2 regions of the Nocardia sp. CA-107356 genome follow, and region 1 is predicted to be linked to the other one. Evidence: predicted binding sites of a transcription regulator. Region 1 holds the regulator's gene; the other holds the start of a gene.

Evidence for each region. The regulator HspR, encoded in region 1, represses chaperone genes until heat shock. The targets are predictions, from matches to a motif close to ANNTGAGTNNNNNNNACTCANNT.
Region 2: the regulator HspR is predicted to act here: its motif matches at 9,667-9,689, upstream of lon (endopeptidase La).

The regions. Positions count from the first base shown of each region.
Region 1 is NZ_CP191992.1:9,852,280-9,868,413, reverse strand. Features, by position in the region: gene ACQP1G_RS44375 (zinc-binding dehydrogenase) at 1-730, opposite strand, end outside; gene ACQP1G_RS44370 (hypothetical protein) at 1,095-1,391, opposite strand; gene ACQP1G_RS44365 (MFS transporter) at 1,393-3,102, opposite strand; gene ACQP1G_RS44360 (MarR family winged helix-turn-helix transcriptional regulator) at 3,216-3,704, shown strand; gene ACQP1G_RS44355 (FAD-binding oxidoreductase) at 3,714-5,330, opposite strand; gene dnaK (molecular chaperone DnaK) at 5,684-7,531, shown strand; gene grpE (nucleotide exchange factor GrpE) at 7,528-8,214, shown strand; gene dnaJ (molecular chaperone DnaJ) at 8,239-9,402, shown strand; gene ACQP1G_RS44335 (heat shock protein transcriptional repressor HspR) at 9,402-9,803, shown strand; gene ACQP1G_RS44330 (FAD-binding oxidoreductase) at 10,453-11,622, shown strand; gene ACQP1G_RS44325 (FAD-binding oxidoreductase) at 11,815-12,591, opposite strand; gene ACQP1G_RS44320 (FAD-binding oxidoreductase) at 12,600-13,757, opposite strand; gene ACQP1G_RS44315 (LLM class flavin-dependent oxidoreductase) at 13,968-14,867, opposite strand; gene ACQP1G_RS44310 (NADP-dependent oxidoreductase) at 14,885-15,820, opposite strand; gene clpB (ATP-dependent chaperone ClpB) at 16,122-16,134, shown strand, end outside.
Region 2 is NZ_CP191992.1:10,165,921-10,182,054, forward strand. Features, by position in the region: gene ACQP1G_RS45735 (ABC transporter ATP-binding protein) at 237-2,117, shown strand; partial or broken gene ACQP1G_RS45740 (PaaI family thioesterase) at 2,305-2,505, opposite strand; gene ACQP1G_RS45745 (DUF1707 domain-containing protein) at 2,524-3,132, opposite strand; gene ACQP1G_RS45750 (DNA polymerase IV) at 3,271-4,356, shown strand; gene ACQP1G_RS45755 (oxidoreductase) at 4,491-5,486, shown strand; gene ACQP1G_RS45760 (hypothetical protein) at 5,675-6,073, opposite strand; gene ACQP1G_RS45765 (TetR/AcrR family transcriptional regulator) at 6,119-6,850, shown strand; gene ACQP1G_RS45770 (FAD-dependent monooxygenase) at 7,003-7,212, opposite strand; gene lon (endopeptidase La) at 7,231-9,588, opposite strand; gene ACQP1G_RS45780 (alpha/beta fold hydrolase) at 9,961-10,830, shown strand; gene ACQP1G_RS45785 (VOC family protein) at 10,854-11,903, shown strand; gene ACQP1G_RS45790 (bifunctional 3-(3-hydroxy-phenyl)propionate/3-hydroxycinnamic acid hydroxylase) at 11,900-13,657, shown strand; gene ACQP1G_RS45795 (hypothetical protein) at 13,932-15,287, shown strand; gene ACQP1G_RS45800 (TIGR03084 family metal-binding protein) at 15,485-16,134, shown strand, end outside.

The DNA of each region.
Region 1 (16,134 bases):
TGGTGTCGAAACCGAGGCTGAGGATATCGGTGACACCGTTGATCCGGCCGCGTTTCGGCGCCGCGTCCCACGGGGATTCGGTCGCCGGATCGACGACGATATCGGCGCCGCAGCTTTCGGCGAGTGCACGGCGGCGTGGGGAGAAGTCACTGGCGACGACGGTGCGCACGCCGGCCGCCTTCAGCATGCTGATCACCGCCAAACCGATGGGGCCGCAGCCGATGACGAATGCGGTCCGCCCCTTGCCGACTCGACCCTTGCGCACCGCGTGCCAGGCAACGGCCATCGGCTCGGTGAGAGCGGCGTGTTCGGCCGAAAGACCATTGGGGACCGGCATCGTCATGGACTCCTGGACCACCACCTGCTCGGCGTAGGCGCCGGGCGCCGCCGTCGAGAGGCCGGTCAGTTGTGGCGCGCCATCATGCCGCACGACCGGCAGCGCCACCACGGGTGTGCCCGGCCGCCACCGCTTGCGGCAGCCGGGTCCGTAGTCGACTATCTCGCCGCTGAATTCGTGCCCGAGCACCACACTCTGGTCCGAACGCATGAATTGGTCGTATCCGGTGCGCGCGGCCAGCTCCGCCATCTCGTCGGCGTGGGTGCGCGCATGCAGATCGGAACCGCAGATACCGCAGCGCGACACATTGATCAGCACCTGCCCGCGCCCGGGTACCGGTGTCGGCAGTTCCTCCACCGCGAACTTGGTATTGGTGACGACGGCGGCCCTCATAACGAACTCCTCGGATAGGCGGCGCGCGGCGGAAAACCTCTCTGTCTCGCCACCCTACTGCCGCGCGCGCCGGCCGCGACCGAAAAGTATGCGCCTGGATCAGACAGTCCGGTGTTCGAGGACTTCGGCTTCGCGGGCCCGACGACCGTGAGAGTTACGGGCCGTGGCGATTCCGTTCTGATGACCTTCGGTCCAGACCACGAGTGCCTTGATGGTGGTGTGCAGACTCGCGCCGAGCGGGGCAGTGCGTGGTCGACCCGCGGCGGCACCGTGGACAGTGCGCTCGACCAGTCCATCGCCTGCCGGACGCTGCAGCGTGCGGGTGAGCGGCTCCCGTGTGGATACGGGAGCCGCCGTCTCAGTACTACTGACGCTCGAGCGTCGGGATCACCACGTCGTTCAGGTACTCCTCGATGCTGCGGCCGCCGCGCTCGGCTTCGTGCACCGTGACGTGCTGTGCGGCCGCCCGCTGCTCGAGTGCCGCACGTGACTTCGGTTCCACGCCACCGCCGATGATCAGATTGGTGATCTCGCCGGTGTCGAGCGCGAACAGCGCGTCCGCATCGGAGACTGTGCCCACCGTGGCGAAACCGTTGGCGCGCAACAACTTGGTCGCGGAGTTCACGACCGTTCGGTCACGGCCGATGGCAAGTACTTTCATCTCAGACTCCTGTCGGTACCAGTTCCAAAGGATCGTCGATTTCATGGTGCTCGAGCCGTGCGTCCTTGGGCAGGACGAGGAAGCCGAGGCACATGACGGCAAGTAGACCGATTCCGTACCACAGCGTGTATTCGAAGGTGTTGGCGAAATTCACCGCGTTGGCTCGCGCGCCCGCATCGGTGAGCACCTGTGTCACAGCGTAATTGCCCGCATCCGAGCTCTGGCAACTGGCCGGGACCTCCATCGGATCGACCTGCGCGGACCGATCGCGCACGCACGCAAGGAAATTCGCGATGATCTGGTCCTGCGCCGGTTCCGGCAGGCCGATCGTGGTCAGTTCGCTGCGCACCTGCGGTGTGACCGCTTCGACGCCACGCGCCGAATCATGGTCCAACTGTCCGAAGAACACCACGCCGACCAGTGCGACACCGAGCGCGGTGCCGAGCTGCTGCCCGGTATTGAGCAGCCCGGACGCCGCCCCCGCTTCCCGCGCGGGCACCTGACCGAGCAGCAGATCGATGGTCGGCGCGACCACCATCCCGAATCCGGCGCCGGTGATGATCAGCGGAATCACCATCTGCCAGGAGGCGATCGACGCACCGTAATGCGCGGCCAGCCACCCGTACAGCCCGAATCCCGCGGCATTGACCACACCACCGGCGACCAGCACGATGCGGCCGAAGCGCGGCGCGAGCGCACTCACCGAGACACCGGCCCCGATGCCGGCACCGACCGCGAAGAAGACGGCGGTGAGTCCGGCCCGCATCGCCGACCAGCCCAGACCCGCCTGCATGAACAGCGTCCATACCAGGAAGAACCCGCCGAGTCCGATCCAGAAGAGCAACCAGCTGGCGAGGCCGACCGTGAACGGACGGGACCGGAACAGCTCCAGGTCGATCAGCGGGGATCCGACGGTCCGCGCGCGTCGCCGCTCGAAGGCGACGAATCCGCCGAAGGCCACCGCTGCGGCCGCCATCATGACGAAAGTCCATGCGGGCCAGTCCAATCGACGACCCTCGGTGAGCGGATAGGTCAGCAGCAATACCGCGGAGATCGCCAGCACCATGCCGACCGGATCGAGCCGCGGCGGGGCGGCCGAGCGCGAATCCTTCATGACGATGGTCGCCGCGATCAATGCTGCGATGCCGACGGGCACATTGACCAGGAAGATCGGTCGCCAGGCCAGATCGAACAGATCCCATTGCACCAGCAGCCCGCCCAGCGACAGGCCGACCGCCGAGGCCGATCCGCCGACACCGCTGTAGATAGCGATCGCCTTGGTCCGCTCATGCTGCGGGAAGGTGGCCCGGATGATCGCGAGGATCTGCGGCACCATCAGCGCGGCCATCGCGCCCTGGACGAATCGGGAGGTGATCAGCATGGTCGGATCGGTGCTGAATCCGCAGGCGGCCGAGGCCAGCGTGAATCCGGTCATGCCGATCAGGAAGATTCGCTTGCGGCCGTAGATATCACCGAGTCGGCCGCCGGTGATCAGCACCGCGGCGAAGGCCAGCACATACGCCGCGATGATCCATTCGACCTGCGAGTACTGCGCGTCCAGATCGGTCTGAATGCTGGGCACCGCGACGTTGACGATGGTGACGTCGAGCAGGTCCATGAATCCGGCGGCAAGGACGACCGCGAAGGCGATCCAGCGGCGCGGGTCGAGGTGTGGTGGGGCTGTTGCGTCAGGGGAGATGTCGGTATCCACGGGAGCTCTCTTCTGTCGGTGGGGTGTGACGACATCTCAAACTATGCACATGAAGTGATTATCAATCAAGAGTGCAATCACTAAAAGTGCGTTAATTGAGGTATGGTGGGGAGGTGACCGACGATCCGACCTTCGTGCCGCTGTCCGAGCACCCCGCCTTCCTGTTCGGGCAGCTGGGATTTCATGTCACCTACCGGTTCACCGACCTGCTCGCGCCGCTCGGCATCAGCCCGCGCCACTACGGCACGCTGCGGATACTGAGTGCGAACGACGGCCAATCGCAGCAGCAGCTGTGCGAGGCGCAGCGGATCCATCGCAATGTGATGGTCGGGCTCGTCGACGAACTGGAGAAGCGCGGACTGGTCGAGCGACGCAAACATCCGACCGACCGGCGGGCGCACGCGGTCTATCTGCTCCCCGCCGCGCACAAGCTGCTCGCGCAGGCCGAGGAGCTCGTGGCCGGATTGGATGCGGACGTGACGGCGTCACTCGATGCTGAGGAGCGCGCGACGCTGGTCAAGCTATTACAGCGCACCGCGATGGGAAACGGACTGATCCCGAATATTCACCCGGGCTTGGCCGGGCCGGTGGAGAAGTGCTGAGCTCGCAGCTCAGATCAGCACGCCGGGGTTGAGAATTCCGGCGGGATCCAGTGCGGATTTGGCCGCACGCAACGCATTCGCGAACGGGTCGGGCCGCTGGCGGTCGTACCAGGGCCGGTGATCCCGGCCCACGGCGTGATGGTGGGTGATAGTGCCGCCCGCAGCCGAGAGCGCCTCGGAGACAGCGGCTTTGATGTCGTCCCACTGTGCGAGCGTGCTGCCCCAACGGCCTGCGGCGTAGATGCCGAAATATGGTGCCGGACCGTCCGGATAAACATGGGTGAAGCGGCAGGTCACCACACCGGTGGCGCCGACCGACCGGATGGCGGCATTCGCGGCCTCGGTCACCGATGCCTTCAGATTGTCGAATTTATCCCAGGTGCAGGCGGTCTCGAAGGTTTCGGTGATCATCGATCGGGCCGCCAGGGCATCGCGTTGGTAGGGCATCCGCAGGAAGGACGATCGCCAGGTATCGGCCGCGCCCGAACCCGCCTGGTGCGTGCTCGATTCGGTGTAGCGCGCGGGCTCGGGCAGGGTGCCACCGTGGTCGGCGACCAACTCCAGCGCGCGTTCCATCCAGGTGCGCGTCGGATGATCGGCGGATTCGAATCCGAGCACCAGCACGCCGCCGCTGGTCGCGGCACCGGCATTGAGAAATGCCTCGGCCGGGTCGAGCAGTCGGCAATTGCTCGGGTGCAGACCGGACTGTGCGATGGCCCTGGTGGCGGCGACCGCCTTCGCGTAATCATCGAAGTGCGCGGAAGCCGTTGCGCGCCACCGTGGCCGGTCCTGTAGGCGCATCCATGCCTCGGTGATGATGCCGAGGGTCCCCTCGGATCCGAGGAACATCCGGTCCGGCGACGGTCCAGCCCCGGATCCGGGCAGTCGCCTCGATTCGCCGGTGCCCGTCGGGGTCACCACCCGCATCGATTCGACCAGGTCATCGATATGGGTGTACAGCGTCGCGAAATGCCCACCGGCCCTGGTGGCCAGCCAGCCGCCGAGCGTCGAGAACTCGAACGACTGCGGAAAATGCCGCAGCGTCAGATCCGCGTCGCGCAGCTGATCCTCCAGTGCCGGACCGAATACTCCGGCCTGGATGCGCGCCGCCCGGCTGGTCCGATCGATCTCCAGCACGCGATCGAGAGCGCCGAGATCGAGGCTGATCGCCGCCGCGAATTCGTTCGCGGTATGGCCGCAAGGCAATCGTGGCTCCACCCCGCCGACCACGGAAGTTCCACCGCCGAACGGGATTACCGCGATATTCGCACCGGTCGCCCAGTCGAGAATGTCGACGATATCGTTTTCGCCACGCGGTCGAACGACCAGATCCGGGGCATTGCGCACATCGCCGAGCAGATTGCGCACCACATCGCGAAACGCCTGGCCGTGCGCATGCGCCGCCCGATCGGCCGGATCCGTCGATACCAGCTCGGCCAGCGAATCCGGCGCGGTCACCCGTGGTTCGGGCAGTCCGAGCGATTCGACCGACGGTGGTTCGTGTGGTGTGAGATCTGCCTCGGGCAGAATCGCCGAGACTCGTGCGGTCAGCGCGTCCTGCTCCGCGCCGACGACGGCATCCTCGACATTGCCCCAGCCCCACCACGACCGTGTCTTCGTCGACACATCCACTCCTCTCGGCGGATCCGACGGCGATCGGTGCCACCGTCGCCGCCATCCTCGTGGACCGGTCGATCGTGGGCAACCCGCATTCGGCGGCCCGTGTTTTCCCCGGTTCGGGAATAGAGCGCGTTGGCCACTGGTTGAGCTGTTCGGCAAGGTTGAGTGTCTACGGCTCAAGTTTCAGTTGACGCCCGGTGTCGAATGGGTGCAGGATTGAGCCGACCACGCTCAGCGTTGCTGGGGCCGTGCTCCGTGAGGTGCTCGGGGCGAGGTCTCGTGGCACAGGACAACTGGCCGCAGGGCGATCGTTCGCCCAGCACCGATACAAGTAGTTACGTCAACTAGGAGGAACAATCATGGCTCGTGCGGTCGGAATCGACCTCGGGACCACGAACTCGGTCGTCGCCGTTCTCGAAGGTGGCGAGCCGGTCGTCGTCGCGAACTCTGAAGGATCGCGCACAACCCCATCGATCGTCGCGTTCGCCAAGAACGGCGAGGTTCTGGTCGGCCAGCCCGCCAAGAACCAGGCGGTCACCAACGTCGACCGCACCATCCGCTCGGTCAAGCGTCACATCGGCACCGACTGGTCGGTGGATATCGACGACAAGAAGTACACCGCACAGGAGATCAGCGCGCGCGTGCTGATGAAGCTGAAGCGCGACGCCGAGGCCTACCTGGGCGAAGAGATCACCGACGCGGTCATCACCGTGCCCGCGTACTTCGAGGACTCGCAGCGTCAGGCCACCAAGGAAGCCGGCCAGATCGCCGGTCTGAACGTGCTGCGCATCGTCAACGAGCCCACCGCGGCCGCACTCGCGTACGGCCTGGACAAGGGCGATAAGGAACAGACCATCCTGGTCTTCGACCTCGGTGGCGGCACCTTCGACGTCTCGCTGCTGGAAATCGGCGAGGGCGTCGTCGAGGTCCGCGCCACCTCCGGTGACAACCACCTCGGTGGTGACGACTGGGACGAGCGCGTCGTGAGCTGGCTGGTCGACAAGTTCAAGGCCAGCGCCGGCATCGACCTGACCAAGGACAAGATGGCCATGCAGCGCCTGCGTGAGGCGTCCGAGAAGGCCAAGATCGAGCTGAGCTCCAGCCAGAGCACCTCGATCAACCTGCCCTACATCACTGTCGACGCCGACAAGAACCCGCTGTTCCTCGACGAGCAGCTGACCCGCGCCGAATTCCAGAAGATCACCTCGGACCTGCTCGACCGCACCCGTGCGCCGTTCCAGTCCGTGATCAAGGACGCCGGCATCAACGTCGCCGATATCGACCACGTCGTGCTCGTCGGTGGCTCGACCCGTATGCCCGCCGTCTCGGACCTGGTCCGCGAGCTGACCGGCGGCAAGGAGCCCAACAAGGGCGTGAACCCGGACGAGGTCGTCGCCGTCGGCGCCGCACTGCAGGCCGGTGTGCTCAAGGGTGAGGTCAAGGACGTCCTGCTGCTCGATGTCACCCCGCTGTCGCTGGGTATCGAGACCAAGGGCGGTGTGATGACCAAGCTCATCGAGCGCAACACCACCATCCCGACCAAGCGCTCGGAGACCTTCACCACGGCCGATGACAACCAGCCGTCGGTGCAGATCCAGGTGTTCCAGGGTGAGCGCGAGATCGCCTCGCACAACAAGTTGCTCGGTTCGTTCGAGCTGACCGGCATCCCGCCGGCCCCGCGCGGCGTGCCGCAGATCGAGGTCACCTTCGACATCGACGCCAACGGCATCGTGCACGTGACCGCGAAGGACAAGGGCACCGGCAAGGAGAACACGATCAAGATCCAGGACGGCTCCGGCCTGTCCAAGGAGGAGATCGACCGGATGGTCAAGGACGCCGAGGCGCACGCCGCCGAGGACAAGGCCCGCCGCGAGGAGGCCGAGACCCGCAACCAGGCCGAGTCGCTGGTGCACCAGACCGAGAAGTTCATCAAGGACAACGAGGACAAGGTCCCCGCGGACGTCAAGACCAAGGTCGAGGCGGCCATCGCCGAGGCGAACGAGGCGCTCAAGGGCACCGATATCGCGGCTGTGAAGTCCGCGGTGGAGAAGCTCGCGACCGAGTCGCAGGCGCTGGGTCAGGCCATCTACGAGGCATCGGCCGCCGAGCAGGCCGCGTCCGGCAACGGCGCGTCGAGCTCCGCGAGCGATGACCAGGTCGTGGATGCCGAAGTTGTGGACGAGCCGGTCGACACGGAGAAGAAGTGAGCGAGGAAAACTCCGAACAGGAGCCGATCACCTTCGTCGACAATCGAAAGCTGGATCCGCAGGAGCGGAGTCAGCGCAGCGACCATACGGCGCAGCCAGGTGAAATCCGGGAACCTGCGGCGGCCCCCGAGGCCGCCGCGGGGGCCGGTTCGGACGCCGGGAACGGCACCGCACCGGTAATCGGTACCGATGGGGGCGCCGAGATCCTGGCCGAGACCATCGCCAAGGAGCTGGCCGAGCGCACCGCCGATCTGCAGCGGCTGACCGCTGAATACGCCAACTACCGGCGTCGGGTCGAGCGGGACCGGCAAGCGACCATCGATACGGCCAAGGCGGCCGTGGTCTCCGAATTGCTCGGCGTACTCGACGACCTCGATCGTGCGCGCGCGCACGGCGACCTCGAGGCCGGACCGCTCAAGTCGGTCGCGGACAAGCTCGTCGACGCACTGCACAAGCAGGGTCTGCAGGACTTCGGTACGGAGGGTGAACCTTTCGACCCGACCCTGCACGAGGCTGTGCAGCACGAGGGCTCCGGACACGATCCGGTGATCGGTGTTGTCATGCGCAAGGGCTATCGGTTCGGCGATCGCGTGCTTCGGCATGCGCTCGTCGGGGTAACCGATGGCGTGGCCGATCTGGTCGAAGAAGAGGCATCCGATGATGCCAATGCGAACAACCAATAGGAACCCGAGAGGAGGAGATGCCCGGTGAGTCAACGGGAGTGGATCGAAAAGGACTTCTACAAGGAGCTGGGTGTCTCCTCCAGCGCCTCGCAGGACGAGATCAAGAAGGCGTATCGCAAGCTCGCTCGTGACTTGCATCCGGATGCCAACCCTGGCGATACCAAGGCCGAGGAGCGGTTCAAGACCGTCAGCGAGGCGCATGCCGTGCTGTCGGATCCGGCCAAGCGCAAGGAATACGACGAGACCCGCAAGCTGTTCGCCGGTGGCGGATACGGGCGCGGTGGCTTCAACCCCGGTGCGGGCGGCGGCTTCTCGCAGGACTTCAATATCGGTGACATCTTCGGCCAGGCGAATGCGGGCGACGGTGGCCTCGGTGACCTGCTCGGTGGGCTGTTCAACCGGGGCGGTACGCGGACCGCGAGCCGCCCGCGCCGCGGCGCGGATGTGGAGACCGAGACGACCCTGGGGTTCCGCGAGGCCGCACAGGGGGTCACGGTTCCACTGCGGATGACCAGTCCGTCGCCGTGTACGACTTGCCACGGCAGCGGCGCCAAACCGGGTACCAGTCCACGAGTCTGCCCCGTCTGCAATGGCAACGGTGTGATCAGCCGCAACCAGGGTGCGTTCGGCTTCAGCGAGCCGTGTGACGAATGCCGTGGCACCGGCTCGATCATCGACGATCCATGTGTCGACTGCCACGGCAGCGGCATCCAGAATCGGACCCGCACCATCACGGTGCGGATTCCGCCCGGTGTCAGCGATGGGCAGAAGATCCGGCTGGCCGGACAGGGCGAGGCCGGGCTGCGTGGTGCGCCTTCGGGTGACCTCTATGTCACCGTGCACGTCAGCCAGGACAAGGTCTTCGGCCGCAACGGCGACGATCTGACCCTGGTGCTGCCGGTCAGTTACAGTGAATTGGTGTTGGGCACAACGGTTTCCGTGCCCACGCTGGAAGGGCGCGTCGGCGTCAAGGTGCCACCCGGCACTGCGGACGGCCGCATCCTGCGGGTGCGCGGCCGTGGCGTGCCCAAGCGCGGTCCCGGCGGCGGGGCGGGCGATCTGCTCGTCACCGTCAAGGTGGCCGTGCCACAGAAGCTGGACGACGATGCCACCGATGCGCTCAAGCGCTTTGCGGAGGCGGAGAAGGCCAGCGGGTTCGATCCACGTGCGGGATGGGCAGGTGCGTGATGTCCGATAGTCCGAAGCAGGCATCCAGTGGGGCCGCGCGGGCCGAGTTCTTCATGATCTCGGTCGCGGCCCAGCTGGCGGGTATGCACGCGCAGACACTGCGCACGTATGACCGCTTGGGACTGGTTACGCCGCAACGGACTTCGGGTGGCGGTCGACGGTATTCGGCACGGGACGTCGAGCTGCTGCGCGAGGTGCAGCGGCTGTCCCAGGACGAGGGCGTCAATCTGGCGGGCATCAAGCGCATCATCGAACTCACCAACCAGGTCGAGGAGCTGCAGCAGCGGGTCGCCGACATGTCGGCCGAACTGGATCGGCTGCGCGCGGGGTATCGCCCCGATCTCGTGCCGCCGCAACGCAGTACCGCACTGGTGGTGTGGAAGCCGCGTAATCGGCGCTGATAAGCGCTACGGCAAAAGTAAAGGCTCCGGGATTCGGTTCGTAACCGAGCTCGGAGCCTTTGTCGTTTCGTCGATAGGTGAATGCGTTATGCCGCAATGCCGCACCGAATAACTGCTGGCAGTACTCGAGCAAACTCCCGACTCCGGATTTGGGTATCCGGCAAGTGGTTCGAGGCCGGGCGGCTTCGGCCCGCGGATGGTGGGGTTGCCAACGATGTGCCGAGCTGCGAAGTTTGCTGCGGACAGTGGTACAGCTAACTATGCGCCGGATCGCACCCGTGATTGCGCCGTTCGCCAGCTCGGTGGGTGCGTGGTATTTGCCATAGCCGGGTGAGCGGTTGTGGCACGCGGGTTGCCGTGGGATCGCTCTCGGAACCTGATTGGGATGAAATTTGCATACCGGGCCTTACGAGATCGGTGAGTATGTGACGGATTTCGTCGCCGTGTTCGTTCTTTCGGTTTGTTTCCAAGGGTTTTCGCGGTGCCTATCGCGGTTTCAGCGGAATTACATACGTGATGTTTATGCGAGTGATTCCGTAGCTGGCAAACCTCGCCTACACTCGTTCCAACGCTGCTGTCGAGTGTCCCGCAGCACCTCACTCGCCGGCTCAAGGTTTGTGTTCGAGTGCAAAAAGGGGTTGTGACACAAATGGATTCGCGGACTGTCGCTTTGATCAGAACGACGTTCAAGGCGGTTGCTGCGGAGGAGGGGGGTCAGGCCAAGCTGGCCAGTTCGTTCTACGCAATCCTTTTCACCGACTACCCCGCCGCCAGGGACTTTTTCCCCGCGGCAATGGATGCGCAGCGGGACCGATTGGTCAAGGCGATCTCCTATGCGCTCGATCGGCTCGAGGAGCCGGACAAACTGTTGCCATTCCTTGCCCAACTCGGGCGCGATCATCGCAAATACGGCGTGCAAGCGGCGCATTACACCGCCGTCGCCACCTCATTGAAGACCGCGATGCGGATCTTCGCGGGCACCGAGATGTGGACCGACGAGGTCGATCGGGCCTGGGACGAAGGCCTGAAGATCATCGGCGAGACCATGATCGGTGCGGCCGAAGAGGAATCGACGCCACCGGTCTGGAGCGGGACCGTCGTCGAGCGCCGCGAGGTGCTGCGCAACCTCGCCGTCGTGCGGTTGCAGTTGAATCAGCCGATGCAGTACGCCGCGGGCCAGTACATCAGCGTGCAGATCCCATCCCGGCCGCGGATGTGGCGCTATATGTCCCCGGCGGTGCCCGCGAATGCGAACGGAGAGATCGAATTCCATATCCGCGGGGTGCTCGGCGGCTGGGTCAGCCCGGCCATCGTCGGCAACACCGCCGTCGGTGACCAGTGGTTACTCGGTTCACCCCTGGGCGGACTCGGTATACCGCGCAATGTGAAACGCAAAATGCTGATGGTCGGCTGCGGTACCGGCATCGCACCCCTGCGCGCCCAGATCATGGCGATGGCACAACGGCGCATCAATCCTCGGGTGCATCTGTTCGTCGGCGGACATCATCCCTGTGATCTCTATGATCTGGAGATCCTGAGCCAACTGGCCACCGCCAATAAATGGCTCACCGTAACCCCGGTCACCGAGAGCGATGAAAACCCGTGGTGGTACCTGGATCCCGGCGAACCCGAATACATCTGGCCGGGTCTGGAGGCTCGAGTGACCGGCCAGATCGGCAAGGTCGTCGCCAGTTACGGCCCCTGGTCCGACCGGGATGTGCAGATCGTCGGCTCACCCTCGATGGTGCAGACCACCAAATTCCGCTTGATGGCCGCCGGAACCCAGACCAAGAACATCCGCCACGACCCGCTGTTTTGAATGGCAGCGCCTGCGGGGCGGCCTGTTCGCGGCCACCTGTTGTCTCACGGGTGCCCCTTTCGAGCGACCTGTAAGCAAGTCGCTAGCGGCGCCGTCGAGACTCGCGACTGCGTCGCATGCGCTTCGACGACTCGGACGCGAGACGGGCGAATGTCGCTCGTAGGGCTCGCTCGGTCGGGGTCGGGCTGTCGATCAGAGTCCTTCGAATTGTATTGCGGTAGTAGGGGTTCCGGTTTCGACCAGTCGATCCAGGGTTACCCGGACCATAGTGGGGGAGCCGCAGACCAGCACCTGATGGTTGTCGAACGCGCCGTGCGAACCGACCACATCCGCGACTGTGCCGAAGAGCATATCGTCGAGCGGGAATCCGATATCCACCCGCGAATGCTCGTACCATTCGTCGACCCAGCCGGGGTCCTCCGGGCTCTCGACGACGGGAATCACAGTGAGCCAGGGCAATTCGTTCGCCAGCAGGAAGAGCATATCGTCGGCGTACAGGTCGCGCGGTGAGCGGCCGCCGACGAACAGATAGGTGGGCGGCGGATCCTCGTATCGGGCGAGGTCGAGGATCTGGGCGCGCATCGGGGCCAGGCCGGTGCCGCCCGCGATCATCACCACCTCGTCACCGTCCGGGTCGACATTGAAAGTGCCTAGGGGAGAACCGATGTGCCATTCATCGCCGGGTTTGGTGTCGGCAACGATGCTGGCACTGCACCAGCCGCCGGGCACCGTGCGCACATGGAACTCCATCTTGCCGTCCAGGGACGGGGGCAGGGCGGGAGAGAACCTGCGGCGCATGCCGGGATGCTGCGGCACCCGGACCTCGACGGATTGACCCGCGAGGAACGGGACGTACTCGCCGATCAGCCGGATCACCGCGATATCGTGGCGCAGCCGATGGTGACCGACCACGGTCGCCTTCCATTCGGGCGCGGCACCATTGCCGAGCGGGCTCGGATTTGTTGTCATTGCTTCTCTCACACGGGATCTGAGCTGATTGCCCACTCTGGGGTGCCGACCGCCATCAGGGCGCGGCGGGTGTCGGCGATCATGCGTGCCGACCCGGCGATCTGGATCTGCCGGTCGGCCCAGGAACCGAAGCTCGCGACCACCGCGCCCAGATTTCCGATCAGGCGGCGGTGCATGCCGTACGGCTCTTCCTGCGGCGGATGCGAATACCACCACGGGTTGGTCTTCTGTTCACACACCGGGACCACGGTCAGCCACGGATTGCTCTGCGAGAGCTGCCACATGTTCTCGACGTCGTAGAGATCGCAGGGGTAGCGCCCGCCGATGAAGAAGTGCACGCGAGGGTTGATACCGCGCTGACCCATCTCGATCAGTTGTGCGCGCAGTGGGGCGATACCGGTGCCCGCGCCGATCAGCAGCACGTCGCGGGCGCTCTCACGATCGATATGCAGACCGCCGAGCGGACCCGCGATCATCCACCGGTCGCCGACCCGGGTCTCGTTGACAAGGGCCGGGCTGACCCAGCCGCCGCGGATCTTGCGAATGTGGAATTCGATCTCGCCGTAGGGATTCGAGGGTATGGCGGGCGACAGGTAGCGCCACATCTTCGGCCGCTGCGGCACCGAGATCGGCACGTACTGCCCGGCCTGATAGGGGATCGGGCTATCGGTCTGCAGCCGCACGATGGCCAGATCCTCGAGCACCCGGCGATGGCCGACGACGGTCGCATCCCAGTACGGCTGCGACTTGTCGGAGTTGGCGCCGATGGCCATGGAGGCGGAGATCAGAATGGTGATGTCGCGCCAGCCCTCTTCGAGTGCGCGATTCCACATCGGACCGTTGAAGACCCGGAAGGCGGCCAGCAGTGCCCGCCCCGCGATATCGTAGTGCGCGGCGAGCACACCGTATTTGCGGTGATCGCGTGCCAACTGTTCCAAGAACTTCTGTGCCCGTCCCCAGTCCTCGAGATTGTCGAGTACGTAATGGATGGCGGTCACCAGGCGCTTGGCCTGCATCTCCATCGCAGGCGGGAACAACTCCCGCAACTGTGGTTTCTCCGCGAACAGATGACCATAGAATGCACTGGCCAACCGCTCGGGTCCGTGCGGCGACTCGATCACCGAACGGAAGTTGGCGCGGACCAGCGCTGCCGAACGCGCATCCACGACGTGGAGCTTCCTTTCCCTCTATATGTGCTGCCCAGGGACGTGTCCGTAACCGGCGGTCCTCCGCCGTCAAGTATCCCTGAAAATCCCGTGGTCGTGTGGGTATGGCCGATCACGACCGTGCCAACGGTAATCCGTGGGCAAATCGGGTCCGCTGTGGGCCTGACATGCAGGATAAGCGAACAGCGTGGCAGGCGGGTTACCGCTGGGTCAACTCGCGACGTTGGCGCGCACCGCGGGGGCGACCGATTCGGCGTAGCGGTGCACCTGTTCGACGGGATCGCCTTCGGTCGGCCAGAAGATGAATGCGTCGACGCGCTGGTCGCGGTACAGGGCGGACAGGTCGTCGACCCAGCGCTCGGGCGGGCCCTCGAGGAAACCGTGGTCGGTGCCGTCACCGGTGATGGTGCCCGAGACGTTGTAGATCCGCCGGATGGCGCGCGGATCGCGCTGCGCAGCGGCGGCGGCATCGTCGATGCGCTTACCCGCCTCGGTCAGGAACTCCGGCGGTGCCCAGGCCGCCGAGGGCAGCCAGCCGTCGGCGCGCTGTCCGGTCAGGGTCAGCATGCGCGATCCCTTGGCGCCGAGCCAGATGCCCGGATCGTGCTGGGGCCGGGGGCCGGGATGGGCTCCGGCGAGTAGATGGAAGGTGCCGGGGATCCGGACCGAGCGTTCGTCGCTCCACATGGCGCGGATGACCGCGATGCCTTCGCCCAGTGCCTGTACCGATTGGCCTGCGCTCAGGTGGTGACCGCCCATGGCGGCGATCGCATCCGCGAACGCGCCAGCGCCGAGTCCGAGCTGAATCCGGCCGCCGGTCATGATGTCGAGCGAAGCAACGGATTTCGCGAGTACGGCCGGATTGCGCAGCGGCAGGTTGGCGACGTCGGGGAAAAAGGTGAGCCGTTCGGTCCGCATGGCGAGGCCGGTGATCAGGGTCCAGGTGTCGAAGAAGCGGCGCTGGTAGGGATGGTCCTGGATGCCGATCAGATCGAGTCCGGCGGTCTCGGCGTAGGTCGTCAGTTCGGTGAGCTGCGGATAGTTATCGGCCTCCGGAATAAGGAAGAGGCCGAATTCGGGCGGGCGGGATGGCTTGTGGCGGGCCCTCACGATGATATTCGGCCGTTTCAGATGGCTAGTACGGTTTTGCCGCGCGCCCCCGCGGCGCCGATAACCGTGGCGGCCTCGGCCAGCGGGACGGTGGCATCGATCGGCACCACCACATCGCCCTCCGCGACCCGATCGAGCAGGCGGGCCAATTCGGGTGCCCGACCGGAGGATTCGATATTGCCCCCCTTGATCCTGCGGTCGCGCAGCGCGTGCTCGTCGGCGGCCCAGATGGTGGAGTAGACCGTGCCGCCGTCGCGGACCAGCCTGGTCAGCTCGACCAGTGCCGCGGGTGGGCTCACCAGGTCGAAGAGAACGTCGACCCCGTCGGGATGTGCGGCGGCGATCTGCGCCGTGACCGGCCCCAGGGTGTAGTCGACGGTTTCGGCCGCGCCGAGCCGGGTCATCTGGTCGGCGGCCGCGCCGCGTGCCGTCGCGATGACGTGCGCGCCCGCCATATTCGCCAGCTGTACCAGGAACGAGCCGACACCGCCGGTCGCGCCGATGATCAATACCGTCTGATCGGGTTCGATCTTGCTGGCGTCGACGATGTCCTGTGCGGTGACGCCCGCGGTCGGCAGGGCCGCGGCCGCCACGGTCGGGACCTGGTCCGGGATCCGGACCAGCGTGGCGTTCTCGGGCAGCACCGCATACTCCGCGAAGCTGCCGTGGCCGACGGGCGGGAACAGGAACTTGCCAACGACCCGGTCGCCGACGGCGAATGCGGTGACGCCGCGGCCGACCGCGGACACCGTGCCCGCGCCGTCGACGCCGAGGATCATCGGGAAGTCGTGCGGCAGCTTGCCATCCAGAATGCCGCTGGCCATCTTCTGGTCGAAGGGGTTGACGCCGGCCGCCTCCAGTTGCACTCGGACCGCACCCGCGCCCGGTTCGGGCACCGGCATATCGGCCAATTCGGGTGCTGCTCCGAAGCTTCGTACCACGATCGCGCGCATCCATTGCTCCTTGATTCGGGCTGGATTGTGGTGCATCAATCAACGGCAAAGGCCATCGTAGGCACCCTTATGCCATAGACCCTGTGATTGATGCCATTCGGCAGTGTCGCGGCGTAGCGTTCATCACGAGTCTGTTCAGGTGTCGGGCGAACCGGTGCGGTTCGTTCAAGAAAGTAAAGTTGAGTGGAACAGACTCAACCTTTCGGACGTTGAACGATGCGAAGCGGTCCGAACCGCGCCGTGCAACCGCGTGGATTCATGCGAGCTCGGTACCGCACATCGACTAGTAGGAAGGTGACCTGTGGACTCGTTCA
Region 2 (16,134 bases), 310 kb from region 1:
GGTCGACTGCGGCGCGTCTCGCGAGTGCGAACGAGCTCCGGTGCGCACCCGCCGCACCTTCGGCCGCTGGGGCGACAGTCGATTCGGCAACGAGGTCTGTGTGGATCCCGCACAGGTGTCCGAGTGTTTCGCTGTGCGCGGAACTGGGCCGGAATGGGCTTGCACTCAACCTTTGTTGAGGTCTTAGTGTCGGTGCCCAGGAGTTCTATGGGGGGGGAGCGAGAGGGAGTAGCCAGGTGAGTATCGAATCGGTGGCGTGGAGCCAGATGTATCGGCGGGCGAACGCGCCGCAGGAGCAGCGGCCGTTTCGGCTCGCTACGGCCAAGCGCATCCTGCGGTTCGCGGGGCCGCATCGCCGCCGGATCGGCGCATTCCTGCTGTTCAGCGTGGTATCCGCATTGCTGGCGGTGGCAACGCCGGTATTGGCCGGTCGGGTCGTCAACGACATTGTCGGCGGGGCCGCGCCGCGGGTGGTGGTCACCTTGGCGATCGTGATCGGCGGGCTCGCGGTGGTCGATGCCGCACTCGGGGTGATGATTCGCTGGCTGTCCTCGCGGATCGGTGAGGGGTTGATCCTGGATCTGCGGACGGGTGTCTTCGATCATGTGCAGAAGATGCCGGTCGCATTCTTCACCCGGACCCGCACCGGCGCGCTGGTCAGCCGGTTGAACAGCGATGTGATCGGTGCGCAGCGCGCATTCAGCGACACGCTTTCCGGGGTGGTCACGAATCTGGTGACCCTCGCGCTCACCCTCGCCGTCATGGTCCGCATCTCCTGGCAGATCACCCTGCTCGCGCTGGTACTGCTGCCAGTGTTCGTGGTTCCGGCGCGGCGGATGGGCAATCGGCTCGCTGGCATGCAGCGCGAAGCCGCCGGACTCAATGCGGCCATGAGCACGCAGATGACCGAGCGGTTCTCCGCACCGGGCGCGACCCTGGTCAAGCTGTTCGGGCGGCCACAGCAGGAGTCCGACGAGTTCGCGCTGCGGGCCCGTCGGGTGCGCGATATCGGGGTGCGCACGGCGATGCTGCAGACCGTCTTCGTCACCTCGCTGACCCTGGTTTCGGCGCTGGCGCTGGCACTGGTCTACGGACTCGGCGGATGGTACGCGCTGCGCGGACAGCTGGATGCCGGTGCGGTGGTATCGCTTTCGCTGCTGCTGACCCGCCTCTACACACCGCTGACCGCGCTCGCCAGCGCCCGGATGGAGATCATGTCCGCGCTGGTGAGTTTCGAGCGGGTCTTCGAGGTACTCGATCTGAAGCCGCTCATCGAGGACGCGCCGGATGCCGTCGCAGTGCCCGCGGGTCCGGTCGCCGTTGAACTGGACAATGTCACCTTCGGCTACCCATCGGCGGACAAGGTATCGCTGGCCTCGCTGGAGGACGTCGCGACGCTGGACACCCGCGGTGGGGTCGAGGTGCTGCACAATGTGTCGCTGCGGGCCGAACCCGGTCAGCTCGTCGCGCTGGTCGGCTCCTCGGGCGCCGGGAAATCCACGGTGGCCCAACTCGTTTCCCGACTCTATGACGTGGACGGCGGCGCGGTGCGGCTGAACGGAACCGATGTCCGCGAACTGAGCACGACCTCGATCCGCGATACCGTCGGCCTGGTCACCCAGGACGGTCACCTGTTCCACGAGACGATTCGCGCAAACCTGCTGCTCGCCCGGCCGGAGGCGACCGAGGCCGAACTGTGGGATGCGTTGCAGCGGGCCCGGTTACGCGATCTGGTCGAATCGTTGCAGGACGGTCTGGATACCGTCGTCGGCGAACGCGGTTACCGACTCTCCGGCGGTGAGCGTCAGCGGTTGACCATCGCCCGGCTGCTGCTGAAGCAACCGCGCGTGGTGATTCTCGACGAGGCGACCGCATCACTGGACTCGACCTCGGAAGCCGCTGTCCAAGAAGCACTTTCGGAGGCACTGGACGGCCGCACCGCACTGGTGATCGCACACCGCCTTTCCACCATTCGCGCCGCCGACCAGATCCTGGTGCTCGAGGACGGCCGAATCGTGGAGCGCGGTACACATACTCAGCTGCTGGCGGCCGAGGGCCGCTACGCGGAGTTGTACCGCACGCAGTTCGCGGAGGAACCGGTCACAGTCGCGGCCTGACAGGCTCAGTTGGTGCGGTCGGTTGGCTCGAGATCGATTGCGTCGGCCATAGTTCACGCCCGGCGAATGGGACGCCTTCATTGGCGGCGATCGCGATGGCGAGTTCGACCGCCCGTAGACCGAGCGGAATCAGCGGGCCCGGTCTGATGGTTGTCGGATCTGGCCTGATCGGTTCTCGGGCCGATCGTCAGTTGCCGTCGGCCCCGAGTTCGCGCTCGACCGAGCGCGTATTCCCCTGGGCGACCGCACAGAGCACCGGCTCCGCATCCGGACTCTCGGCATAGATTTCGCACGAAACAACCGCCTGCCGGCGGGTCGATCCGGTGACGGTGGCCTCGGCGCGCAGCCGAGTGCCCGCCGCCGGACGCAGGTAGGTGATGGTGAAACCTCCGGTGAGGACATACGGTCAGGCAGTTGGACGGGGCCTGCGGAGCAGCCAGGCCAGGAACGATCGCCTGGGCGGGCGCGGATACTTCGCCACCACCGTCCCGGAACCGATCTCGCCGTCTACCCGGATCAGCGGCGACCCTGGCCGACTTGCCTCGGTCACCTTGCTCTTGATGGCGCCGCTTTTGGCCTGCACCCGATCGAGGTCGACCCGCCAGCCACGCGGCACGATCAGCACGACGGTGCCGGAGCCAACAGAGACGTGGACCGCGACCTCGCGATGCGCGCACAGCGCCCGGGTGAAGTCGATTTTGATACCGCCGGAACTGCATTCGGCCATGATCTCGGCCGGGACGATCCACTCACCGTCCTTCACGCGCGCCCCACTTCCGGTGCGCAGCTCGATCGGTTCGCGGGTTGCGGCGACCACCGGCAGATCGGCGGTGACGGCGACCAATTCCTGCGTTGTCTGCGCCGAGTAGACCGCGACCAGCCGTTTATCCAGCTCGAGCAGGTCGAGTTGCCCCTCGTCGACGGCGAGTTGCAGCTGTCGTGCCGCGACCTCGCGGTCGGTATCGCCGACCCTAACCGCGGGCACGGCGGGCAGGTTATCCGGTGCGTCGGTCATGCGCAGTGCTCCCCTTACTCGTCTTCCGGAAATCCTACGGGTCCGCGCCGGTGCACCCGGGCCGTTGCCACAGGCAACGTGCTGCCCGATAGTGGCGAATTTCCGCTGAATGTCACCGGCGTGCGGTAAGACGGATATGTGCCCAGGTGGCTGCTGCACGTCGATCTCGACCAGTTCCAGGCGGCGGTGGAGTTCCGCCGCCATCCGGAGCTGCGCGGCCTGCCGGTGATCGTCGGCGGCAATGGCGATCCCGACGAACCGCGCAAGGTGGTGACCTGCGCGTCCTATCCGGCCAGAGCGTTCGGGGTGCGTGCGGGAATGGCGCTGCGCTCGGCCAAACGCAAATGTCCCGACGGTATTTTCCTGCCGTTGGATATGGCCACCTATGAGGAGGCGTCCGAGGAGGTCATGGCACTGCTGCGGACCTTCCCCGGCCGCGTCGAGGTATGGGGCTGGGACGAGGCCTTCCTCGCCGCCGATACCGACGATCCCGAGCAGCTGGCGCGCGAAATCCGCAGCGCCATAGCCGAATTGGATTTAACGTGTGCCATCGGCATCGGTGACAACAAGCTGACGGCCAAGTTGGCAACCGGTTTCGCCAAATCCGCGGGCAAGTCATCGGCCGCACCCGCCGATACCGACGGCGCCGCGGCGGGCATATTCCGGCTCACCGCCGCGAACTGGGTCGAGGTAATGGCACATCGTCCGACAAATGCGTTGTGGGGCATCGGAAATCGGATCGCGGCCCGGATGGCCGTACTCGGCATCGAAACCGTCGCCGACCTGATGGCCGCCGACCGGCATCGCCTCGCCGCCGAGTTCGGCCCGAACACCGGGCCGTATCTGTGGGTCCTCGGGCACGGCAAGGGCGATACCGAGGTGACGACCGAACCGCGAGTTCCGGTGGGGCGCAGCAAATCCGAGACCTTCCCGCACGACCTGACCGATCCCGTCGAGATCCGGGCCCAGGTCGCGCGTCTGGCCACCGAGGTGGCCGAGGAGATGGCCGCCGCCGGTCGCGTTCCGCTGCGCGTCGCGGTGACCGTGCGCAGCAACACCTTCTACACCCGCAGCAAACAGGAGAAGCTCCCCGAGCCCACCACCGATATCACGGCCATTGTGGAAACCGCCCTGCACATCATCGACCGCTTCGAACTCGACCGCCCAGTCCGACTCCTCGGCGTCCGCCTAGAGCTCGTCCCCAGCACACCCGACTCGCCTTAGTACCCGGCACCCCGTCTCTCAACCGGGCACCCCACACACGGATTGCCCGGCTTGAACATGGGGTGCCCGGATCGATCGTCAGCGTGTTGTCGGGATGCGTACGGGTGTGGGCCAGCGCTCGTATGCTCGTCGGCATGGAGTTCTGGGCGTTAGTGGCACACGAATCGGACAGCGGGATCGTGCTCACGCGGCAGCAGGTCGACGAGGACTTCCTCGGGCCGGGTGAGGTCACGATCAAGGTGCATTACTCGAGCGCGAACTACAAAGATGCGCTGGCGATCAGCGCGGGCGGTGGTGTGGTCCGCAACTATCCGATCATCCCGGGCATCGATATCACCGGTGAGGTCTTCTCCTCCGAGGTCGACGATTTCGCACCGGGCGACCTGGTGGTTGCGCACGGCTACGACATCGGCGTCTCGCACAACGGCGGTTTCGCCGAATACGCAAGGGTGCCCGCCGACTGGGTGGTCAAGCTGGATGGTCTGGACACACGGGACGCGGCCGCACTCGGCACCGCCGGTTTCACCGCCGCACTGAGCGTGCAGGGCCTGCTCGATCACGAACTCACTCCGGAGACCGGCGCGGTGCTGGTCACCGGCGCGACCGGCGGGGTAGGCAGCGTGGCCATCGATATCCTGTCCGGTCTCGGATTCGAGGTGATCGCCTCCACCGGCAAAACCGATGCGGGCGATCTGCTCGCCGAACTCGGCGCCAATGAGGTGATCGGCCGACTGCCGCAGGATCCCGACGCGAAACTCCGCCCGCTGTCGAAGGCCACTTGGGCCGGAGCTGTTGACAGCGTCGGCGGCAAATCCCTGGCCTACATTCTCAGTGCCGTCGGCTATGGCGGCGCGGTCGCGGTCAGCGGCCTCACCGGCGGCTCGGATCTGCCCACCACCGTCATGCCGTTCATCCTGCGCGGCGTATCGCTGCTCGGCATCGACTCCGCTTATGTTCCGATCGATAAGCGCCGCGCGCTGTGGACCCGGCTCGGCAACGAACTGCGGCCCCAGCACCTCTCGACCATCGAGAACTTCGCCCCGATCACCGACGCCGAAAAGGTGCTGCGCGCCATCCTGCACGGCACCCATTCCGGCCGCACCGTCTTCGGTGTCGCTGGCGAATTCTGATCGCTGGGCCCGTATCCCGCGAATACATCGATCCCGATGCCATCGGAGATGGCGTCGCGGGCGTCGCGGATAGGGGCCGATCTGACCGTCCGCGATATCGACGGGCCTGCCACCCGATCGGCGTCGTCGACGACCGAAGCCCGGCTCGATCGGAATGATCGAGTCGGGCTTCGGCCTATCCGGTTGTCCTATTCGACGGTCGCCATCTCGCGGGCGGATTCCTCGACCAGGTTCGCAGTCTCGGCGACCGGGGCGGTCTTGTTGTTCCGCATGACGAACAGTGCCAGTACGGCGGCGGCGACAACGCCGGCCGCACCCGCGATGAAACTGGCCGACATCGCGGTCGCGAAGGCGTCACGGGCCATGGCGACCAGTGCGCTGTCACCGGTCTGCGCGGCCACGGCCAAGGCGTCTCCGATGGACTGCCGGGCGACGGCGGGCGCCGAATCCGGCATGGCAGCGGTGAAGCTGCTGGACAGGATGCTGCCGAGGACCGCGATACCGAGCGCGGCGCCCGCCTGCTGGATGGTGTCGTTCAGCGCGGACCCGATGCGAACACTGTACGCACAATTTTTTAGCGTACGCAACAGGGAACATCGTGCGCTAGACTGGACGCAACGGAAGGAGTCGATATGGCAGTCGAAAAGCAGCAGGTCGGATCGGTCTGGACGCGACCGCGCCGGGGCCGGGAACAGCCCGCGCTGACCAGGGAGCAGATCGTCGCGGAGGCCGTCGCGCTCCTGGATGCCGAGGGGATGGAGGCGCTGACCATGCGCCAGCTCGGCGCACGGCTCAATGCGGGCGCGACCTCGCTGTATCGGCACGTGGCCAATCGCGACGAACTCATCGAACTGGTGGTGGACGAGGTCTACGGCGAGATCCGGGTGTCCGAGATCACCGACCCGAAGCAGTGGCGCAAGGCCACCCAGGAGTGCGCCGCCAGCCTGCGCGCCATGATCCTGCGCCATCCGTGGATGGCCTCGACGCTCGGTCAGGTCGGCCTGTCCTACCTGGGCCCCAATGTCATGCGGATGACCGATCGGATGGTCGGCCTGTTCAGCACCGGTGGATTCGCGGCCGAGGAGGCCGGGGATGCCATCGGTGTGCTGGTCGGGTACGTCGTCGGTGTCGGCATCAGCGAGGCGGCCTGGCTGACCATGCTGGCCCGCACCGGCCAGACCGAACAGGAACTGATGGTCGGCCTGCGCCCCGCCGCCGAACAGGCCGCCCAGGACTTCCCACATCTGCGCTCGGATGCCGCCGCCGCGAACTGGGACCAGGATCCGGGCGCGGCGCGCGACCGGAAGTTCGCCTATGGCCTCGATCGGGTCCTGGATGGTTTGAATATGCGCCGCGACACGTGAGTTCGCTCGAATGCGCGCTGCGCCAACTCGAGCACCGCCCCGAAATCCAGCATGCGCGCCGAACGGTCTGCGTTGTCCGGGGTTTCGATGCCGTACCGGGTGCGGAAGTCGGCGCCCAGATCGTCCTGTTCGGCGGCGTTGATCGCACGAGGCTACCGTTCGGTCCGATAGGTGTCGAGCAGTGCGGGCGGCGCCGCGCCGGACAGTGCGGCCGCCAGCTTCCACACCAGATTGTGGGCATCGGCGACACCGGTGTTACCGCCGTAGCCACCCCACGGCGCGTGCCGGTGGGCGGCATCGCCGGTGCGGAACACCCGGCCGCGCCGGTACTCGTCGGCGAAACGGGCCGTGCACAGGTGCACGGCCCGTTCGACCGGATATCAGGCGCTCTTGGCGAAGACGGGAGCGTCGAGGATCGGTTCGGCGACCGGCTCGATGGCGTAGGCCAGGATGTCGGCCACATCAGCGACGGGACGAACATCCAAGGCGGCCAACACTTCCGCGGGCACCTCGTCCAGATCCGGCTCATTGCGGGCCGGGATGAACACTGTCTTCAGACCCGCGCGCTGAGCAGCCATCAGCTTCTGCTTCACACCGCCGATCGGCAGTACCCGGCCGTTCAGCGTGACCTCACCGGTCATGCCGACATCCGCACGCACCTGCCTACCCAGCGCCAGCGACACCAGGGCGGTGACCATGGTGACGCCCGCCGACGGACCGTCCTTCGGCACCGCGCCCGCCGGGAAGTGGATGTGGATATTGCGATCCAGCACCGACGGTTCGATGCCGATCTCCGCCAGGTGCGAGCGCACGTAGGTGAGGGCGATCTGCGCCGACTCCTTCATGACGTCGCCGAGTTGGCCGGTCAGGGTGAGCGCGCGCTCGCCCTCGGCGGCATTGGCCTCGATGTAGAGGACGTCGCCGCCCAGACCGGTGACCGCCAAACCCGTTGCGACACCGGGAACCGCGGTGCGTTCCACCGAGTCCGGGGTGAAGCGTGGACGGCCCAGGTAATCCTTCAGATTGCCCAGATCGATGGTCAACGACTCGGAGTTCGCCAGCGCGTCATAGCCGAGCTCGGCGGCGTAACCCAATGACACCACGGTGTCGTCCGCTGCCGCGCCGTTCGCGTCCTCGGACAGCCGAGTCGCCGCCTTGCGCAACGCCTTCGCGATCAACCGCTCCATCTGCCGCACACCGGCTTCCCGGGTGTAGTTGGCCGCGACCTCACGCAAAGCCTCGTCGGTGATCGAAACCTCCTCCGCGGTCAACGCATTGCGCTCCAGCTGCCGGGGCACCAGGAAGTCGCGGGCGATGGCCACCTTGTCGTCCTCGGTGTAGCCGTCGACGGTGATCAGCTCCATCCGGTCCAGCAGCGGGCCGGGGATGGTCTCCATAACATTCGCGGTCGCGATGAACAGCACATCGGACAGGTCGAGATCCAGATCCAGGTAGTGGTCGCGGAAGGTGTGGTTCTGTGCCGGATCCAGCACCTCGAGCAGCGCCGCGGCCGGATCGCCACGGAAGTCCGAGCCGACCTTATCGATCTCGTCCAGCAGGACAACGGGATTCATCGATCCCGCCTCCTTGATGGCGCGCACGATCCGGCCGGGCAGTGCGCCGACGTAGGTGCGCCGGTGACCGCGGACCTCGGCCTCGTCGCGCACGCCGCCGAGAGCGACGCGAACGAACTTGCGGCCCATGGCCCGTGCGACGGATTCACCCAGCGAGGTCTTGCCGACACCGGGCGGACCGACCAGCGCGAGCACCGCGCCGGAGCCACGTCCGCCGACGACCTCGAGTCCACGCGCGGCGCGCCGGGAGCGCACGGCCAGGTACTCGACCATACGATCCTTGACTTCGTCCAGCCCGTGGTGATCGGCGTCCAGCACCGCGCGGGCGGCCGAAACATCGGTGCTGTCGGTGGTTTTCACCGTCCACGGCAGTTCGAGCACGGTGTCGAGCCAGGTGCGGATCCAGCCGGATTCCGGGCTCTGATCACTTGCCCGCTCCAACCGGCCGACCTCGCGCAGCGCCTCCGCGCGCACGTCATCGGGCAGATCGGCCTGTTCGACCCGGGTGCGGTAGTCGTCGGCACCGTCGGGCTCGTCCTCGCCGAGTTCCTTGCGAATGGCGTTGAGCTGCTGGCGCAGCAGGAATTCCCGCTGACTCTTCTCCATGCCCTCGCGGACATCTTCGCTGATCTTCTCGGTGACCTCGGCCTCGGCGATATGTGCCTTGGTCCACTCGATCAGCTTGGTCAAACGCTGGGCGGTATCCGGGGTTTCGAGCAGCTCACGCTTCTCGTCGGCGGTCAGGTACGGCGCGTAGCCCGCGGTATCGGCGATCGCCGACGGATCGGTCAGCTGATTGACCGCATCGATGATCTGCCAGGCCTCGCGGCGCTGCAGCACCGAAACGACCAGCTTCTTGTACTCGGCGGCGAGGTCTTTGGTGCGCCCGTCGGCGGCGGGCGTTTCGACCGGTTCGGCCTCGACCCACAGCGCGGCGCCCGGTCCGGTGACCCCGTGGCCGATCTTGGCGCGCCGTTCGGCCTTCAGCACCGCGGCGGGCGCGCCACCGCGCATCCGGCCGACCTGTTCGATGGTGGCGACGACGCCATAGGAGGCGTAGCCCTCGGTCAGTCGGGGTGCGAGCAGCACCGCGTCGGTATTCGCGGCCCGCGCGGCGTCGATGGCGGCCTGCGCCGATTCGTCCAGTTCGATGGGCACGACCATGCCCGGCAGCACGATCGGATCGGTCAGGAACAGCACCGGCAGGTTCTGTGGTGTAGTCACGTGTTCGACCCTTCCAAAAGTTGAGCGATGCCCAGTCAACCCCGGGCCGATCGTGTTTGTTCCGCCCCCGGCCGCACGTTCGCTCTCGGCGAATCCGTGCCGTTGATCAGCTCGCCACGCCACGGAAACCGACGCGAACCGTCCGCAGACGGGTAATGGTTCGCCGGTCGGCGAATGTCCCGACATGCCGATTCGGTCCGGGTCGATGATTCCGGCCAGTGACAGGCAGCATTTCTGATGGTTTCATCATTATTCCTTGACAGAGTATCCCATCGTCACTGATGATTTCATCAGAACCTAGTGGAGGTAGCTATGACAAGCATCGACAAGGGCGTCGGCGCCGGACGGGTGGTCCGGGTCGGCGAGCGCGAGATCTTCGTCAGCGAGATCGGTGACGGTCCCGCGGTGGTACTGCTGCACGGTGGCGGGCCGGGTGCGTCCGGCCTATCGAACTATTCGCGCAATATCGACGCGCTGGCGCAGCGATTTCGGGTGATCGTGCCGGACCTGCCCGGCTATGGGCGCTCGTCGAAGCAGATCGATCACTCCGATCCGTTCGGTGATCTCGCCCGCGCGGTCGCAGGGCTGTTGGACGTACTCGGTATTTCCGCAGCGCATGTGGTCGGCAACTCCTACGGTGGTGCGGCGGCACTGCGGCTGGCGATGGATCGGCCGGAGAAGGTGGATCGGCTGATCCTGATGGGTCCCGGCGGTATCGGTACCACCCGTGCGCTGCCGACCAAGGGACTGCAGGAATTGCTCGCCTATTACGGCGGCAGCGGCCCGAGCCGGGAGAAACTGGTTCGGTTCATTCGCGACTATCTGGTGTTCGACGCAAGCGCGGTCGGTGACGAGGTCATCGACGAGCGCTATCGGGCCAGCATCGATCCCGAGGTGGTGGCGAATCCGCCGCTGCGCCGCCCGTCCGGTCCGTCGGCATTGCGCACGGTGTGGCGGATGGATTTCACCCGCGACGCCCGGCTGCGCGGGGTTACCCAGCCCACACTGGTGATCTGGGGTGCCGAGGACAAGGTCAACCGGCCCGAGGGCGGCCGGATGTTGGCCGACGCGATGCCGCACTGCGATCTGTTTCTGGCGGCCGATACCGGGCACTGGGTGCAGTGGGAGCGCGCGGAGCTGTTCAACGCGCTGGCGACCGCATTCCTGGAGGCAGAACAATGAGTGCGGCATCCCGTAGCGATTCCATGAGGGGTGGCGGTCGGGCAACGCGCGAGTTCCTACAGCCCAACACCGACGGCTCGGTGTTCGGCGCCGTCCACCTGGGCTATGTCGTCGTGCAATCGAATCGGCTCGCCGACTGGCGGCGGTTCGGCGCGGACGCGATCGGCATACACGTAGACGAACTCGGCACCGACGCACTGCGTTTGCGTCTGGACGACCGCGCATGCCGTTTCCTCGTCGAGCGCGGCCCCGCCGAAGATGTCATGGCCCTGGGCTGGCACGTCGACGATCACGAGACCTTCGACCGCATCGTTGCCCGGGTAACCGATCGCGGTGTCCCGATCACCGAGGGCACGCCGGAGCAGGCGGCCCTGCGCGGGGTGGAGCGGTTGTGGCGCTTCGCGGGCCCAAAAGGCATGGCGCAGGAGATCTTCACGGCTGCGGTGACCACACCGCAACCGCTGCGGATGCTCAGCTCCGGCTGGGTGACCGGGGAGGCCGGACAGGGGCATGTCGCGATCATCTCGCGCGAACCGGAAGCAATGCGCTGCTACTACCACACGGTTTTCGACTCCCGACTGAGCGACTACATCGATGAGAACGTGTCCGGGCTGAAGATGAAGATCCGGTTCCTGCGGGTCAACGAGCGTCATCATTCGATCGCGATCGCCAACCTGCGCGGGGTGAAGATCGATCCGATTCGGACTCGGGTGCAGCACATCAATATTCAGTCCGCGACCTTGGATGACATGCTCGCGTCCTTTCAGCGCGTCAAGGAGCTGGGCTTCCGGATGGCGTGGTCGGTCGGGCAGCACACCAACGACCGCGAACTGTCCTTCTACTGCGTGACGCCGTCCGGTTTCGAACTCGAGGTCGGCTGGAATCCGATCGTGATCGGTCCCGAACTCGAATCCACTTGGGAGCCGAGCACCTATCGGGGCATCAGCATCTGGGGGCACTCAACGGTCGGGGAGACGGTGCTGGACAAGTTCACGCAGTTCCGCCAGGCGCTGCGGACCGTGACCACACCCGAGATCACCGTCCCCGAACTGACGGGAGGACTCTCGCGATGAACACCGACTACGACGTTGTGGTCGTCGGCCTCGGCCCGACCGGGCTGACCCTGGCCAATCTGCTGGGGCGGCGCGGGGTCAGCGTGCTGGTGCTCGAGCGTGAGCCGGAGTACTACGGGCTGGCACGCGCGGTGTACACCGACGACGAAGGCATGCGGATCTTTCAAACCGCCGGTGCCGCAGACGAACTCGCCGCGGATATGAATATCGACTCGACCGTGCAATGGGTGCGCGGTGATGGTCGGCTGCTGGCGCAGTTCAACCAGTCCGACCGACCACTGGGCTGGCCGGTGGCCAACTTCCTGTACCAGCCGTATCTGGAGAACACGCTCGAAGCAGCGCTGGGACGCTATCGGCACGTCACTGTCCGCCGCGGCCGCGAGGTCGTCGACTTCGACCAGGACGACAGCGGTGTGAGCGTCGAACACGCCGAATGCCGCGGCACCGGCTACGGCAACCGTCCGTCGGAGACCGATCCGCGCACCGCCGAGCGGGTGCGGGCGAAGTTCCTGGTCGGCTGTGACGGCGGACGCAGTGTGGTGCGCACGAAACTCGGTATCGATATGACCGGCACCAGCTTCCCGGAACGCTGGCTGGTGGTGGACCTGAAGGCGCGCGACGGTGTGGACGCCTTCCGGCACCTGCCGTACTTCAACTTCGTCTGCGATCCCACCCTGCCGATCGTGTCGTGTCCGCAGCCGGACGGCCACCATCGTTTCGAATTCATGCTGAGCGAGTCCCAGACCACAGCGGAGATGGAGAACTCGGATACCGTCCGCAGCCACATCGCCCGCTTCGTCGATCCCGACGAGGTCGAGGTGCTGCGCAAGCTCGTCTACACCTTCAACGCCGTCGTCGCCGACCGATGGCGGGAGGGCCGGATCCTGATCGCGGGCGACGCCGCGCATATGACTCCGCAGTTCATCGGGCAGGGCATGAACTCCGGCGTGCGCGATGCGGACAACCTGTCGTGGAAGCTGACCGCGATCATCAAAGACGGTGCGAGCCAGGCGGTTCTGGACAGCTACGAGTCCGAACGCCGCCCACACGCCAAGGCGATGATCGATCTGTCGGTGCTGAACAAGAGCCTGGTCTCGATCGACAACAGACTCCTCGCCGCGGCCCGCGATATCGCGCTCATCACCGCAATGCGCGTTCCGGGCCTGGGCGGCTGGCTGCGTGGCGCGAAGATGAAGCCCGGGCCGCGTTTCCGCCGCGGCGCCTACCTCGGCCTGCCGCGGCGCGGACTGCGCGGGGTGGCGGGCACGCTCGCCCCGCAACCGGACGTGCGCACCTACAACGGCCGCCATCAGCGCTTCGACGACGCCCTCGGCATCGGCTTCGCCCTGCTCGGCTACGGCGTCGACCCACGCACCGCCATCAGCGCCGAGGACCAGGCTGCATTGCGGGCACTGGGAACCCAATTCGTGACCGTCTATCCCTTGGGTGGTCGTCCGCAGGGCCAACCGGGCGACGGCCGCACTACCGGCGACGACTTCGCCGATATCGAAGATCACACCGGAGCGCTGGCCCGATGGTTCGCCAAGGGCGGCGTCGGCATCGGCGGTCTGTTGCTGCTGCGCCCGGACCGATACGTCTTCGGCACCGCCGAACCCGGCCACGGCAACGCATTGACCGCCGAACTGATGCGTCAGCTGACGGGTTCGGCCCTACATCCCTTCACCCCAATGGCATCCCCTGCGAAACCCAACCCGTCGGCGGATTCCGACCGGCGCCTCGAGCAGGCCCGATGACAACTGCCCCGGTCTCAGCGATATCGTCGACGCCGACCAGCGCATGCAGGTCGAACACCACAATCCGCTACGGCAACTTCCCCGGCCGGCGGCGGCAATCAGCGGGTGACCAGCGCTCATTCCCCTGACGTTCGGCGGACCCGCATTGACACCCCGTCGGAGCCAATGAGAATGTTGGCAGCTGGATATCTCAGCACCGGGATATCGCACCGCTGCACTTTTCGAGCGACCTGCACGCAGTCGCTACGGCCAGGCGACGTAGGGGGATCCCACGATGACAACACTCGGGGCCGGAGTGTTCATCGATTGGGAAGAGCTGACCGGCCTGTCCAAGTTCAGCGTCGATCTGATCACCTTCCCTATCTTCAGCGCGCTCGCCGGCTGGCTCACCAACTGGACCGGTGTGCTGATGTTGTTCTGGCCCGCCATATTTCGCGGAATCCGGATTCCGGGCCTGCAGGTGTTGTATCCGTATTTTCCGCGCCGGGTCCAGGTGCTGCCGACATTCTCCGGTGACGGCCGCAGGTTCGGATTCCAGGGCTTCATTCCGGCTCGCGCCGAGAAGATGGCCAGCATTTGTGTCGATAAGGCGCTCATGCGCATCGGCAGCCCACGCGATTTCATCCACGAACTGGATCTGGAGAGTATTGCCGACTACCTCGCGATACTCGCGAGCAAGCAGGTACAGCCCCTGGTCGACGAGTTGATGTATCGGGAGAATCCGGATCTGTGGCGCGGCGTGCCGAAGGCCATGAAACAGGTCATCTATCAGCGGGTGGATCGGGAATTGCCCGCATTGACCAGGCGGGCCTTCGAATCGCTCGGCGACAACGTCGACCAGCTCATCGATATCAAAACCTTCGTCATCCGCTATCTGCGGGAAAACCCGTACATCCTGAAGGATCTGACGACCACCATCGCCGCCCCGGAGTTGCGGTTCATGGTGCGGATCGGCCTGCTGGGCGCACCGTTCGGCCTGCTGCTCGCACTGTATTTGCATGTACACCACACCATTCCGGTGTTGGGCTGGGTGCCTGGCTGGGTGATCGTGCTGCTGGCCGCCGCGGCGATCGGCGTGATCGTCAATGTCATCGCCGTCAAAATGGTCTTCGAACCGGGTGATCCACAGCCGCGCTACAAATACCTGTGGAAGCAGGCGCTGCTGGCCAAGCGACAGCCGCAAGCAGCCACCGATCTCGCGCACATCCTCGCCTACCAGGTGCTCACACTGCCGAATCTGTCCAAGGAACTGCTCGACGGACCCAATGGCGATAAGACCCGGCAGCTGATCGAGCGGCTGGTCTCCGATGAGATCCACCGCCAACTCGGCCCGACCACCGCGATCGTGCGCGTCGCCTTCGGCCGACGCCAGTTCGACAATCTGAAGGTCGGTGCGGCGGGCGCTGCGGTCGGTCTGGCCCCGAGCCTGGTCGAGGACGAGGAGTTCACCCTCGAACAGGCCAAGAAGATCGATGAGTTCGCGGCACGCAAGCTCCAGGACCTCACCCCGGGGGAGTTCATGGAGATGTTCTACGCCTCGGTCGAACAGGATGCCTGGCTGTTGTACCTGCACGGTGCACTGCTCGGCCTGGTGGTCGGCGCGGTCCACCTGACGATTTTCGGCTGGTAACCGGCCCGACCTGAGCGGCGAAGCAGCCCGCCTCAAATACAAGCACGCATGCTTGCATTTTTTTGGTCCCGCTGCGATGCTGGACCGCGACGGCGTACGAAGTAGTGCGCCTCGACGGGCCCGCGGCGCGAGCGACGGGCCCGGAGGAGGCAGCCTGCGTAGGGATTCGAGAACGCCGCGAATGAGACAGGAAACCGATGGCTGACCTCGAAGCACTGCTGCGCGATTTCTCCGACGAATGCACCGACCTGGAACGGCTCGTCGCCACGCTGGCACCGGCGGACTGGTCGAAGCCGACGCCCGCGCCCGGTTGGACTATCGCTCATCAAATCGGCCATCTGGCCTGGACCGATGAGGTCGCCACGCTGGCCACCGCCGACCCCGACGGTTTCGCCGAACTGCTCGAGGATGCCGCTCCGAAGGCCTTCACCTTCGTCGACGAGGCCGCCGAGGAGGCGGCCACCGCACCCACCGCCGAACTGATCGAGCGGTGGCGCCGGGGCCGCGCGGGTCTCATCGAAGCCCTGCGCGCGGTCACCCCCGGCGCCAAGGTGGTGTGGTTCGGACCGCCGATGAGCGCGGCGTCCATGGTCAGCGCCCGCATCATGGAGAGTTTCGCGCACGGCCAGGACATCGCCGACGCGCTCGGCGTGACCAGGACGCCAACCGCCCGGCTGCGGACTGTCGCGCATATCGGCGCGCGGACCAGGAACTTCGCCTACACGGTGCGCGGCAAGTCCGCACCGGCCGAGGAATTCCTGGTCGAACTCACCGCACCGGACGGCGGACTCTGGACCTGGGGTCCGCAGGACGCAGCCCAACGCGTGACCGGTCCGGCCCTGGACTT